DNA from 2 places in the Saccharopolyspora taberi genome. Region 2 is predicted to be linked to the other one. Evidence: riboswitches for the same ligand, from Rfam matches in the RefSeq annotation. Region 2 holds a riboswitch; the other holds the start of a gene.
The links. A riboswitch is a leader RNA that binds a small molecule or an ion and turns the genes downstream of it on or off. The one in region 2 is predicted to bind glycine.
Positions count from the first base shown of each region.

Region 1: linked by a shared signal. The riboswitch ahead of gcvH (glycine cleavage system protein GcvH) and the one ahead of gcvP (aminomethyl-transferring glycine dehydrogenase) in region 2 are both predicted to bind glycine.

Region 1 is NZ_BAAAUX010000012.1:99,729-106,833, forward strand. Features, by position in the region: gene ABD691_RS12985 (MFS transporter) at 1-891, opposite strand, end outside; gene ABD691_RS12990 (SSI family serine proteinase inhibitor) at 1,177-1,584, shown strand; gene ABD691_RS12995 (YidH family protein) at 1,656-2,054, shown strand; gene ABD691_RS13000 (DUF202 domain-containing protein) at 2,057-2,377, shown strand; gene ABD691_RS13005 (organic hydroperoxide resistance protein) at 2,382-2,804, opposite strand; gene ABD691_RS13010 (L-serine ammonia-lyase) at 2,947-4,302, opposite strand; gene gcvH (glycine cleavage system protein GcvH) at 4,328-4,699, opposite strand; glycine riboswitch at 4,748-4,841, opposite strand; glycine riboswitch at 4,842-4,943, opposite strand; gene ABD691_RS13020 (PucR family transcriptional regulator) at 5,097-6,653, shown strand; gene ABD691_RS13025 (hypothetical protein) at 7,002-7,105, opposite strand, start outside.
Region 2 is NZ_BAAAUX010000014.1:50,516-57,620, reverse strand. Features, by position in the region: gene ABD691_RS14340 (protein kinase domain-containing protein) at 1-1,481, shown strand, start outside; gene ABD691_RS14335 (3-methyladenine DNA glycosylase) at 1,504-2,388, shown strand; gene ABD691_RS14330 (HesB/YadR/YfhF-family protein) at 2,442-2,711, opposite strand; gene gcvP (aminomethyl-transferring glycine dehydrogenase) at 2,782-5,676, opposite strand; glycine riboswitch at 5,848-5,952, opposite strand; gene ABD691_RS14320 (MerR family transcriptional regulator) at 6,053-6,619, opposite strand; gene ABD691_RS14315 (bifunctional nuclease family protein) at 6,873-7,105, opposite strand, start outside.

The sequences.
Region 1 (7,105 bases), on a different contig from region 2:
CGCGATCTGCGCGGCCGATCCGGCGAGGCTGCCCGCCAGCATCAGGTCGCGGGTCATGCCCAGCTGCCGGGTGCCGTAGGTGAGCAGGAACGTGGCGAGCACGAAGATGAACATGTTGAAGCCGAGGTTGACCCCGGCCGAGAGCAGGATCTGCCGCCAGGAGCTGGCGAACGCCTCCGCGACCGGCAGCCTGGAGCGCTCGCCGTGCTCGCGGATCCGGGCGAATTCGGGGGATTCGGCCAGCCGCAGCCGCACGTAGAGCCCGACGCCGACCAGGACGAGGCTCAGCAGGAACGGGATCCGCCAGCCCCAGACCAGGAACTGGTCGCCGGAGACCGCGGTCGCCGCCGCGAACACGCCGGTCGCCAGGAACAGCCCGGTCGGCGAGCCGATGAAGGTCCAGCCGCCGTACCAGCCCTGCCGGTTCGGCGGGGCGTGCTCGACGGCCATCAGCACCGCGCCGCCCTGCTCGCCGCCGAGGAAGAACCCCTGCACCACCCGCAGCAGCACCAGCGCCGCGGGCGCCCACAGGCCGATCTGGTCGTAGGTGGGCAGCAGGCCGATCGCCGCGGTGCAGGCGCCGGTGACGCTGAGCGTGATCACCAGCATCAGCCTGCGGCCCACCCGGTCGCCGAAGTGGCCGATCACCGCCGCGCCGAGCGGGCGGGCGAGGAAACCGGCGCCGAAGGTGGCGAAGGCCAGCAGCGCGCCGACCCACGGGTCGCCCGCCGGGAAGAACAGCCGGTTGAACACCACGGCCGCGGCGGTGCCGTAGATGAGGAAGTCGTAGAGCTCGATCGTGTTGCCGACGGCGCTGGCGAACGCCGCCTTGCGGACGCTTTCGCGCGGGGGCGCCACGCCCGGTTTCGCCGCGCTCGGTTCGGCTGCCATCCCGGTCCTCCTCCGGTGTTTCCCTCTCCTGGGCTTTCCCTCGTCAGGGTTTCGCCGCGCCCGGGGTGCAGGATCCGAGCGCAGGGTTCCGCGTCGAATTTCCCACAGTCATCCCGCGAACGAGGCTCGATGGCGATCTTCGCCGCCGAGATGATCAACACAGAGTGAGAAAACTCGATCGAGGGAAACTCAATCAGGTGGATCAAGGTAGCGGATGCGGTGTGACGGCCGGTTCTGCCGATAAAGAAGGTGAAGTCCTCTCCATAACCGCAGGAGGAAATCGAGATGACCGCACTCCCGCTGATCGGCCGCGCGCTCGTGGCCACCGCGCTGACCGCGGGCGCCGTGCTCACCCCGGCGGCTGCCTCCGCCGTCCCGGTCGCCAGCACGTTGCAGCTCTCGGTCACCGGCCAGCCCGGCACCAGCGGATTCCGCACCGCGCTGCTGACCTGCGAGCCGCACGGCGGCACGCACCCGAACGCCCAGAAGGCGTGCGCGGACCTCATCGAGAACAACGGCGACCTGCACGCGATGGCCAAGCAGGAACCCCGGCCGATGATGTGCACGCTGGACCTCAAGGAAGTCACGGTCCGCGCCACCGGCACCTGGCGCGGCAAGCAGGTCGACTTCGAGCAGAAGTTCCCGAACATCTGCGTCGCCAAGTCGCACACCGGCGAGGTCTTCGCGTTCTGAGCCCGCCCCGCGAGCCCCTGATCACACCGTGACCAGGGGCTTGCGGCATTTGGGCGGGTTACCGTTGGCGCATGGCACCACAGGACACTGGTTCGCCGGATCGGCGCTGGCCACGGCGGTTGTTCGCGGTGGGCAGCGACCCCGATCCGAGGTTCACGCTCGCCAACGAGCGCACGTTCCTCGCCTGGATCCGGACATCGCTGGCGCTGATGGCCGCCGGAGTCGGGGTGGAGGCGCTCAACGCCGTCACCCCCGACCAGTCGAGTCCACTGCGGACGGTGCTGGCGATCCTCCTGCTGCTGGCCGGAGTCCTGTGCAGCGCGACCGCGTTCGGCCGGTGGATGACCACCGAACGCGCGATGCGGACGAACGCCTCGCTGCCCGCACCGCGGCTCGGCCCGCTGCTCGGCTACGGCCTGGCGGCGATCGGCGTGGTCGCCTGCGCCCTGCTGCTGATCACCGGGATCTGACCGTGCCAGGCCCGTGGGACCCCGGACTCCAGGTCGAGCGCACGACGCTCGCGTGGCTGCGCACCACGCTCGCCTTCGTCGTCGGCCTCATCGTGCTCATCAGGCTGATCCTGCACCACAGCGTGCTCGCCGGGATCGCCTGCGCCGTGCTGACGCTGCCGCTGGCGGTCGTGATCGCCTGGTTCACCTGGCGCAGGCACCAGCGGACCGAGCGCTGCCTCCGCGCCGAGCACCCGCTGCCCGCCGCAGTGCTGCCCGCCGCGGTCGCGCTGCTCGCGATCCTCGGCGGCTGCACCGGGATCGTGTACGTGCTTACCGTCTGAGCGGTCAGGCCAGCGACAGCTGGGTCTCCACGTTGCCGCGGATCGCGTTGGAGTACGGGCAGACCTGGTCGGCCTCCTCGGTCAGCTTCCTGGCCTGGGCCTCGTCGAGGCCCGGCAGGCTGACCGAGAGCTCGACCTCCAGGCCGAAGCCGCCCTCGTCGTTGCGGCCGATGCCCACGCGGGCGGTCACCTCGGAGCCGGTGATGTCGGCCTTCGCGCGGCGGGCGACGACCTGGAGCGCGCCGTGGAAGCAGGCGGCGTAGCCGGCGGCGAACAGCTGTTCCGGGTTGGTGGCGTCGCCGCCCGCGCCGCCCATCTCCTTCGGCACGGCGAGATCCAGGTCGAGGATCCCGTCCGAGGAGCGGGCCTTGCCATCCCGGCCCGCTCCGGTCGCGGTGGCTTCCGCGGTGTACAGCGCAGTCATGATCCGTTCCTCTCCTCGGGTCGAACGAGCCCAACAGTAGCGTGCAACTAAATTGCACACAACCAATCTGGCGGAAGTATGCCCGAACGCACAACCGGGCGCCCGGTCCATCCACACTGGACGGATCAGGCGCCCGGAAGCGCGCTCAGCACTCGATGACGTTGACGGCCAGCCCGCCGCGCGCGGTCTCCTTGTACTTGACCTTCATGTCGCGGCCGGTCTCGCGCATCGTCTTGATCACCTTGTCCAGCGACACGAAGTGCGATCCGTTGCCGCGCAACGCCATCCGCGCCGCCGTGATCGCCTTGACCGACGCCACCGCGTTGCGTTCGATGCACGGGATCTGCACCAGCCCGCCGATCGGGTCGCAGGTCAGGCCCAGGTTGTGCTCCATCGCGATCTCCGCGGCGTTCTCCACCTGCGCCGGGGTCCCGCCCAGCACCTCGGCCAGCCCCGCAGCCGCCATCGAGCACGCCGACCCGACCTCGCCCTGGCAGCCGACCTCGGCGCCCGAGATCGACGCGTTCTCCTTGAACAGCACCCCGATCGCCGCCGCGGCGAGCAGGAACCGCACCACGCCGTCCTGGTCGGCGCCCGGCACGAACCGCGTGTAGTAGTGCAGCACCGCGGGCACGATCCCGGCCGCGCCGTTGGTCGGGGCCGTCACCACCCGGCCGCCCGCCGCGTTCTCCTCGTTGACCGCCAGCGCGAACAGCGTGACCCACTCCATCGGGTCGTCCTGCTCGGTCAGCGACTCCGCCAACGCCGCCGCGCGCCGCCGCACCTTCAGGCCACCGGGCAGCTCACCGGTGTTGGCGCACCCGTTCGCCACGCACTCGGCCATGACGTGCCAGATGTGCAGCAGCTCCTTGCGCACCGCGTCCTCGGTGCGCCACGACAGCTCGTTCGCCAGCATCACCCCGGAGATCGGCAGCCCCGACTCCGCCGTGTGCGCCAGCAGCTGCTCACCCGTGCGGAACGGCCACGCCACCTCGGTGGTGTCCGGTTTGATCCGGTCGGTCCCGGTCGCTTCCTCGTCGACCACGAATCCGCCGCCGACGGAGTAGAACACCGCCGACTCCACCTCGTCGCCCGCCGCGTCCCACGCGGTGAACCGCATCCCGTTGGGGTGCAGCGGAAGCGACTTGCGCCGGTGCATCACCAGGTCGCGATCGAGCGAGAACGCGATCTCGCTGACGCCGTCCAGCCGCAACCGGCCGGTCTCCCGGATCTCGGTCACCCGCGGCTCCACCGCCGCCGGGTCCACCGACTCCGGCGCGTGCCCTTCCAGCCCCAGCAGCACCGCTTTCGGACTGCCGTGACCGTGCCCGGTCGCTCCCAGCGACCCGAACAGCTCAGCTTTGACCCGCGACACCCGGGGCAGCAGCCCCGCCCCGCGCAGCCGGGCGACGAAGGTCGCCGCCGCGCGCATGGGGCCGACGGTGTGCGAACTCGAGGGGCCGATGCCCACCGAGAAGAGGTCGAAGACGCTGATCGCCATTGATCCGCCCTCCGCTTGTGCCCGGCTACGCCCCGGTCAGTTCGGCGTACTGCTCGGCGCTGAGCACCTCGCCGGTCTCGGTCGCCCTGACCTCGATCAGCCAGCCGTCGCCGAACGGATCGGCGTTGACCTGAGCGGGATCGCTCACCACGGACTCGTTGATCGCCACGACCTCGCCGGTGACCGGCGCGTAGAGGTCGCTGACCGACTTCGTCGACTCCAGCTCACCGCAGGCGCCGCCCGCCTCGATCCGCGCGCCGACCTCGGGCAGCTCCACGAAGACGATGTCGCCGAGCGACTCGGCCGCGTACGGGGTGATGCCGATGCGGACCACGCCGTCGCGGTCCTCGATCCACTCGTGCTCTTCGGTGTAGCGCAGGTTGGTGGGCAGGGACATGGGAGGCTCCGTCGCTTTCGGGGGCATGGGAATGCCCGGGATGGTTGGGCCTCCCCCTCTGTTGCGGAACCTGAGAGCTTCACCGCTTCGTCGCGGTTTGCACCGTGGGTGCGGCGCCGTGGCGCGCGCTTTCCAGAGTTGCCTCGCCCGAGCGGTCATGGGTGCCTGAGAGTTTGCGGGGAGTCTTGCTCCTTCGGCGCCCTGGTGCACCTGCGGTGCTCAGGGTCTCTCCCGCCCGGGTTCTGCGGCCGGTATGCGGTTGTCATGCTCCGCGCCAAACGATAAACGGGCCGGCCGAGGTGTCAATGGCCCGCCCCTGGTCCGCCACCGGATGTTCGCCCGGCGATTTCCCGGGCGCCCGGTCCCATACGCTGGGAACCGCGGGGAGGAGGCGACGATGCTGGACATCCGGGCGCTGATCGAGCGGGTCGGGCCGACGCTGCTGCGCACCGTGATCCTCCCGGAGTCCACCGACTGCGTCGGCGACGTCGTCATCGCCGAGCCGGAGCAGCCGCCGCGGGCCGCCCAGGGCGACCTGGTGCTGGGCGTCGCGGTCCGCGGGTCCGGGCAGGCAGCCGCGCTCGCCAGGGACTGCGGGGCGGAAGGCGCGGCGGCCCTGCTGCTCAAGCCGCCGCTGTCCGGCGACCCGGCGGTGGTGGCCGCGGCCCAGGAGGCCGGGATCGCGCTGGTCGAGGTGCGGGCGGGCACGGCGTGGGCGCAGCTGGTGTGGCTGATCCGGGCGGCGCTGGCCGGGACGGCGACGCAGGAGACCGACACCCGCGGCCCACCGCTGGGCGACCTGTTCCGGCTGGCCGACGCGGTCGCCGACGTCGTGGACGCGCCGGTCACCATCGAGGACGCGCACTCCCAGGTGCTGGCCTACTCCGCCCGGCAGGACCTGACCGACCCCGCCCGGATCTCCACGATCATGGGCCGCAAGCAGCCGGACGACGTGCTGGCCAAGTTCCGCGCCCGGGGCACGTTCCGGCAGCTCAGCAAGGGCCGGTCGGCGATCTTCGTGCCCGCCCAGGGCGACGGCACGCTGCCCAGGCTGGTGGTCCCGATCCGGATGGGCGGCGAGCTGCTGGGGTCGATGTGGGCGGTGGTGCCTGGCGAGGTGTCCGAGGAGCGGTCGACGGCCTTCGCCGACACCGCGCCGCTGGTCGCGCTGCAACTGCTGCGCTGGCGCGCGGTCGCCGACGCCGAGCGGCAGCGGTCGGCCGAGCAGGTGCGGCAGCTGCTGGAAGGCGGCGAGCGGTGGCGGACCGCGGCGACCGAGCTGGCGGTCTCGCAGGACCCGCACCGGGTGGTCGCGCTCGGCGTGAGCGCCTCTGCCGAGCAGGCGGAAGGGCACCGGCTGGCGATCTGGGAGTGGATCACGCGCGGGGTCGGGCGGCGCCCGCTGGTGACCGAGATCGGCAACGTGCTCTACGCGCTGGTGCCGGACCGGCCCGGCCAGGGCGGCTGGCCGGTGCTGCGCGCGGCGCTGACCGCGAGCGAGGACGAGCCGAAACCGCTGGTCGCCGTGGGCACGGCAGTCGGCGTCGCCGATCTCGCGCGCTCGCGCGCGGAGGCCGACGAACTGCTTGCGCTACTGCGCGCCGGGCAGGTGCGCAAGCGGGTCGCGGTGTACGAGGACCTGTGGCACCTGCTGGTGCTGAGCCGGATGGCGGGGGCGTCGACCGACGCCGGGGTCGCCTCGCTCGGACCGCTGCCGCTGTTGCGCGAGCACGACCGCGATCAGGGCACCGAGTACCTCAGCACGCTGCACGCGTGGCTGCGCCACCCCGGCGATCCGCGGACCGCCAGCCGCGACCTGCGGGTGCATCCGAACACTTTCCGGTACCGGATGAAGCGGATCACGCAGCTGGTCGATGTCGATCTCGACGATGCCGACGTGCGGGCCGCGCTGCTCGTGCAGTTGCTCGCCGAGCGGTGGGCTCAGCACGGGTGAGGGGGGGTTGGGGTTGTGGCGGTTTGGGTTCTGTTGCGTGGGTGGTTTCCGGGGCTCTCGCCGACCCCGGACCCCCGGCAGACCCCCGGCAGACCTCCGGGATGAGTGGGGGTTGTGCGCTGCGGTTCGGTTGGGGTGGTTCTCATCCCGTCGGCCTCCACAAGGGCTATCAGACCGCGTCAAGGGGGCGGTTTGTGTTGGCCCGCTGCGGTTTCCGGGCTTGTGCCCCCTTGACACGGTCTGATCGGGCTGGCGCCAGGCCGACGGGATGAGAACCAAACCCCGCCCTTGTGGGTGGGGACTTCGTTGTTGCTGGGCACGGTTGGCTCAGTGGCGGCGATGCGTTCCTCAGGCCCCGAGCGCCTGCTTCGCCCGGTCGGTCGCGAGTTCTGGGCGGGACGCGGGGTTGTCCTGGTAGTGGCGCAGCAGGGCCAGCAGCACCGCCGGGTCGC
Region 2 (7,105 bases):
CGATGGGGGCGGTGTGGTCCGGAACCGACGAGCTGCTGCTCCGGCCGGTCGCGATCAAGGAGCTACGGCTGCCGTCGGGGGTGCCCGAGGACGAGTTCTCCGAGTTCCACGAGCGGGCGCTGCGCGAGGCCCGCGCGCTGGCGGTGGTCACCCACCCCAACGTCGTCATGCTCTACGACGTCGCCGAGGACGGCGGCGTGCCGTTCGTGGTGATGGAGCTGGTGCCCGCCGAGAGCCTGGGCACCGTGCTCAAGCGCGGCCCGCTGGACGTGCACCAGCTCGCCGTGTGCGTCGACGGGGTCGCCGGTGCGCTGCAGGCCGCGCACCGGGTCGGGATCGTGCACCGCGACGTCAAGCCCGGCAACGTCCTGCTGGGCAGGCACCGCCAGGTCAAGCTCGGCGACTTCGGGATCTCCCGCAACGCCGCCGAGTCCACGCTCACCCGCACCGGCGTCGTGCTGGGCACGCCCGCGTTCGTCGCACCCGAGATCGTCGCGGGCGAGTCCCCGACGCCGGCCGCCGACCTGTGGAGCCTCGGCGCGACGCTGTTCGCCGCCGCCGAGCGGCGGCTGCCCTACGACTCCGACAGCGACCCGCTGATCACGCTCAGCTCGATCCTGCACGGGCGGGTGCCGGAGCACCGCCAGACCGGGCCGGTCGGCGAGGTGCTCAGCGGCCTGATGGTCAAGGACCCGGCGCGGCGGATGCCGCTGCACGAGGTCCGCCGCCGCCTGGCCGAGCTGACCCAGCACGCCGGCGAGACACCCTTCGAGCCGGTGCTGGACCCGCACGCACCCGCCGTGCAGACCGTCACGGCCTCCCCCGGCCCGGCGTCCGAGGCGACGGTGTCACAGCCGCGGCTGCCGGGATCCGCGCCGCAGCCCGGCACCGCGCCTGCCCCGACGACCGTGGACCGGGCGAAACCGCGGTCGCGGCGCGGTGTGCTCACGATCGCGCTCGGCGGCCTGGCCGCCGTCCTGGTGGCGGGCGGTGCCGCGGCCGGGTTCTTCTACGCCCGGTCCGGCGTGACCCCCGCGGGCGTTCCGCAAGCCGGCAGGCCGGGGACGACCGCGTCCGACGCCTTCTCCGAGCTGCAGGCCGAGGCGTTCTCCGGGCAGACGGGCGGGGTCCCGGTCGACCGGACCGGCGGTTTCGTTGGTCCCCTCGGCAACGGCGACACGCTCCAGTACGAGGGTGTCCAGTTCGGCGGCACCCCGGCCAAGCAGGTCACGGCGCAGCTGGCGTCCTGGATCGACGACGGCGTGTACGCCAAGATCGACGTCCGGGTGGACGACCCGGCCAGCGAGCCCATCGGCAAGATCCGGGTGACCGCGGACCGGTCCGGCGGCGAGCAGATCTGGAAGCCGGTTCCGGTGGACCTCACCAGGCCGATCAGCGGCACCCACACCGTGTACCTGACCTTCGTCTCCGAGGAGCCGGAGGACTTCACGAACCTGAACTGGTTCCAGTTCCACCGATGACGCTCGACTACCCTGGCCTGCGATGACCGCGCTCGCCGAACACGAGTGGCAGGCCCGCCGCCACGCGCACCAGGAGCGGGTCCGGCGGTGGACCCGGCCCCACCGGGAGCGGCAGCAGGACGGCCGCAAGCACCCGGTGCTGGACTTCCTGTTCACCTACTACTCGTTCCGGCCGTCCCGGCTCGAACGGTGGCAGCCCGGGTTCGGCGTCGCGCTCGCCGGTGGCGAGGAGTTCCTGGACCGCAAGGGCTACGTCCGCACGCCCGAGGGCGTCGCGGTCGGCCGGGAGGCGCTCACCGAGGCCCGGCGGTCGACAGCGGAGTTCGTGCTGGGCCTGCTGACCGCGACGGCGTCCCGGGCGCCGCGGCTGGGCTGCTTCGGGCTGCACGAGTGGGCCATGGTCTACCGGACCGCGCCGGAGGACATCCGGCACACCGGCTGGCCGCTGCGGCTCGGCCACGCCGGGACCGACGAGGTCGTGGAGTCGTCGAACCTGAGCTGCACGCACCACGACGCGTTCCGGTTCTTCACCCCGCAGGCCCGGCCGCTCAACCCCTTGCAGCCCGCGCGCGAGGACCAGGTCCGGCTCGAACAGCCCGGTTGTCTCCATGCCAACATGGATTTGTTCAAGTGGAGCTACAAACTCGACCCGTTCGTGCCCTCCGAGCTCGTCGCCGACTGCTTCGACCTGGCCCTGCGCGTCCGCGAGCTGGACATGTGCGCGAGCCCGTACGACCTGCGGGACCTCGGCTACGAGCCGGTGCCGATCGAGACGCCGCAGGGCCGCGCGGAGTACGTGCGCAGGCAGCGGCTGTTCGCCGAGGAGGCCGCCGGGCTGCGCGAGCGGCTGATCGGCGTGTGCCGGGGTCTGCTGCGCTGGGCCGACGAGCAGGCGATCACCCGCTGAGACGACGAACCGCCGGTCCGGACGGCATCCGGACCGGCGGTTCGAAACCTTCGTCAGTCGCGCACGGCCAGGCTCAGCTCGCCGTTGTCGTCGCGCTGGGCGTCGAGCACCTTGTCCCCCAACGCGGCGGCGGCCTGCGGTTCGAGGAAGACCCGGACCCCGGACCCCTCGACCACCTCGTCGTCGGCCTCCGGCTCGGCGGCGATCGCCGCCTGCAGCCCGTCCCCCGCGGGGGCGATCCGCAGTCCCGAACCCGGTGCCGAATCCCCGCCGGCGAGGACGACCTTGATGACCTCGGCGGCGTTCTCACTGATGGTGAGCATTTCCTTGCACTCCTTTCGGAGGCGATCGGCTGAAGCCGCCCACCGTAGTGCATGCCGCCGAGGCCGGCAGTCACCCCTCGTACGCCGACAGCGGCGGGCAGGAGCAGACCAGGTTGCGGTCGCCGTGCGCCTGGTCGATGCGCCGCACCGGCGGCCACACCTTGGCCACCCGCGTGCCCAGCGGGAACGCCGCGTCCTCCCGGCTGTAGGCGTGCTCCCACCTGCCCGCCAGCGAGGCGGCCGTGTGCGGAGCGTGCACGAGCGGGTTGTCGTCGGCGGGCCACGACCCTGCGGTGACCTTGTCGATCTCGGCCCGGATCGCGATCATCGCCTCGCAGAACCGGTCCAGCTCGGCCAGGTTCTCGCTCTCGGTCGGCTCGACCATCAGCGTGCCCGCCACCGGGAACGACATCGTCGGCGCGTGCAGGCCGTAGTCGGCCAGCCGCTTGGCGACGTCGTCGACGGTGATGCCGCTGGCCTTGGTGATCGGCCGCAGGTCGAGGATGCACTCGTGGGCCACGAAGCCGCCGGTACCGGTGTAGAGCACCGGGAAGTACTCGTCGAGCCGCCGGGCCACGTAGTTGGCGGCGGCGACCGCGGTCAGGGTGGCGCGGCGCAGGCCGTCGGAGCCCATCATCCGCACGTAGGCCCACGAGATCGGCAGGATCGAGGCGCTGCCCCACGGGGCGGCGCTGATCGGGCCGACGCCGGTCTCCGGACCGGCCGCGGGCTGCAGCGGGTGGTTGGGCAGGAACGGCGCCAGGTGCGCGCGCACGCCGATCGGGCCGACGCCCGGGCCACCGCCGCCGTGCGGGATGCAGAACGTCTTGTGCAGGTTCAGGTGCGAGACGTCGGAGCCGAACTTGCCCATCCGCGCGAGGCCGATCAGGGCGTTGAGGTTGGCGCCGTCGACGTAGACCTGGCCGCCCGCGTCGTGCACCAGCCCGCAGACCTCCCGCACGGTGTCCTCGTAGACGCCGTGCGTGGACGGGTAGGTGATCATGATCGCGGCCAGGTCGTCCTGGTGCTTCCCGACGACCTCGCGCAGGTGGTCCAGCTCGATGTTGCCGGACTCGTCGCAGCGCACGACGACCACGCGCAGCCCGGCCATCACCGCGCTGGCGGCGTTGGTGCCGTGCGCGCTCGCCGGGATCAGGCACACGTCCCGCTCGGCCTCACCACGGCTGTGGTGGTAGGCGCGGATGGCCAGCAGACCGGCGAACTCGCCCTGGCTGCCCGCGTTGGGCTGCAGGCTCACCGCGTCGTAACCGGTGATCTCGGCCAGCCAGCCCTCCAGGTCGGAGACGATCTCCAGCAGGCCCTCGGCGTCCTGCGCGGGCGCGAACGGGTGCAGCCCGGAGAACTCCGGCCAGGTGATCGGCTCCATCTCGGCGGTCGCGTTGAGCTTCATCGTGCACGAGCCCAGCGGGATCATGCTGCGGTCCAGCGCGACGTCCTTGTCCGAGAGCTCCCGCAGGTAGCGCAGCAGCGAGGTCTCCGACCGGTGGGTGTGGAACACCGGGTGGGTCATGTACTCCGAGGTGCGCAGCAGACCGGCGGGCAGCGCGTCCGGGGTGCCCGCGTCGAGCTCGTCGACGTCCACCTCGTCCAGCCCGAACGCCTTCCACACCTTGGCCAGCAGGGCGCGGGTGGTGGTCTCGTCGCAGCTGACGCCCACGTGGTCGGCGTCGACGCGGCGCAGGTTCACGCCCTCGCCGCGGGCCGCCGCGACGACCTCGTCGGCCTTGCCCGGAACCCGGGCGACGACGGTGTCGAAGAAGTCGCGGTGCAGCACCTCGACCCCGCCGCGGCGCAGCCGCTCGGCCAGCACCGCGGCCATCCGGTGCGCCCTGGTCGCGATCGCGCGCAGCCCGGCCGGGCCGTGGTAGACGCCGTACATCGACGCCACGACCGCCAGCAGCACCTGCGCGGTGCAGATGTTGCTCGTCGCCTTCTCCCGGCGGATGTGCTGCTCACGGGTCTGCAGCGCCAGCCGGTACGCCTGGTTGCCGTCGGTGTCGACGCTGACGCCGACCAGCCGGCCGGGCAGCTGCCGCTCGATCCCCTTGCGCACCGCCATGTACCCGGCGTGCGGCCCGCCGAAGCCCATCGGCACGCCGAACCGCTGGGTGGTGCCCACGACGACGTCGGCGCCGATCTCGCCCGGCGGGCGCAGCAGCGTCAGCGCGAGCAGGTCGGCGGCCACCACGACCTGGCCACCGCGGTCGTGGACCTCGGCGATGACGGCCTCGTGGTCGCGGACCTCGCCGGACGCGCCCGGGTAGGCCAGCAGCGCGCCGAACAGGTCGCCCTCCGGCAGCCCGGCGACGCCCTGCGAGAGGTCGGCGACGACGACCTCGATGCCCAGCGGCTCGGCGCGGGTCCTCAGCACGGCCAGCGTCTGCGGCAGGGTGTCGGCGTCGACGACGAACCGGGCCGACTTCGCCCGGCCCGCCCGCCGGACCAGGGTCATGCCCTCGGCGGCGGCGGTCGACTCGTCGAGCATCGAGGCGTTGGCGACGGGCACGCCGGTCAGGTCGGCGACCATCGTCTGGAAGTTCAGCAGCGCCTCCAGCCGGCCCTGCGAGATCTCCGGCTGGTAGGGCGTGTAGGCGGTGTACCAGGCCGGGCTCTCCAGCACGTTGCGCAGGATCACCGGCGGGGTGACCGTCCCGTAGTAGCCGAGCCCGATCATCTCCGCGTGCGGGCGGCAGCGCTGCGCGCGGGACCGCAGCTCGGCCAGCGCCTGGGCCTCGGTCGCCGGTTCCGGCAGCGCCAGCTCCAGGTCGCGCTCGCGGATGCCCTCCGGCACCGCGTGCTGCCCCAGCTCCTCCAGCGACCCGACCCCGATCACCTCGAGCATGTGCGCGAGTTCGGCCGGCGCGGGGCCCACGTGCCGGTCGGCGAACGGGGTGCCGTGCTCCAGCGCGGCGAGCGGGATGCGGTCATGGGTCACGTCGGTCATCGCCAAAACCTCGTCTTTCACGGCGGACACAGGGTGGCAGCACACCGGTGCTGCCCTCCCCCTCTGTCAATGTCCGCGCCGCGAACGCCTGAGAGCTTCACCCGGCCGGGGGCCGGGCTTGCACCGTCGGCGGGGGCACCACGGTCGTGGTGACCCGCTTTCCAGAGGTATCTCGCCCGTGCGGTCCGGTTGGCCTGAGAGGTTGTCGGGGAGGAGTTGCTCCTTCGGCGCCGCACCGGTGCTCCTCACCGGCGCGGACTCTCCCGCGCGGGGTCAGCGATGCAGCGAAGCCTACCCGATCTCAACGGGATCCTGGGCGTCCGTTTCGCCGCATCGTTCGTGCTCCGCCCTGCCGTGCGCACAGCGGACCGATCGATCAACCGGTCTGGCGGTCCCGGCGGCGGCGGGCGAGTTCGTCGTTGACGGGGGCGACCACTTCGGCGCCGTCGGCGCGCTCGGCGGGGAACTCGTGAATCGTGCCGCTGATCTCCCGCATGGCACCGCTGACGGCGATGCCGAACACCCCCTGGCCGCCCTGCAGCAGGTCGACCACCTCCTCGGCCGAGGTGCACTCGTAGACGGTCGTGCCGTCGCTGAACAGCGTGATCCTGGCGAGGTCCTGGACTCCGCGGTGGCGCAGGTGCTCGACGGCGACCCGGATGTTGTGCAGCGAGACGCCGGTGTCGAGCAGCCGCTTGACCACCTTGAGGACCAGGATGTCCTTGAAGGAGTACAGCCGCTGCGAGCCGGACCCCGCCGCACCTCTTATGGACGGCCCGACCAGCTTGGTGCGGGCCCAGTAGTCCAGCTGGCGGTAGGTGATGCCCGCGATCTGGCAGGCGGCCGGACCGCGGTACCCCACGAGTTCGTCCGGTAGCGAGGCGTCGGGGAACAGCTCTCCCTGCTCCGCGGCAGCATCCCGGTTGGGTGCCTCCTCGACCACGCCTGCCTCCCCTCGTCCGGCTTCCGCCGACGACCGCCAAGGCCCTGCATCGACATGATCAGGGCGCCGCGAACGCCCGGGCCGCGCCTGCGCGGGCGCCGAACCACATGCTGGTCTGAATCACATGCGGGCGATTCGCGTCTCCTCGACGGTAAGCCTGCCCGGAAGACCGGTCAACGCGACGCGCGGGGAGACGAACCGGCCCCCGGCGCGGGGCGCGCCGGGGGCCGGGTAAGCCGTGGTGCCGACCGGCTCAGGTGTCGGCGCCGCGGAAGTCCTCCGGGGAGACCGAGTCCAGGAACTCCCGGAACTTCTCGACCTCGTCCTCCTGCTCGTCCGGGATGATGAGCCCGGCCTCGTCCAGCACCGACTCGTCGGCGTGGATCGGAACGCCCACCCGCAGCGCCAGGGCGACCGAGTCGCTGGGCCTGGCCGAGACCCGCACGTCCCCGTCGAAGACGAGCTCCGCGTAGAACGTGCCCTCCT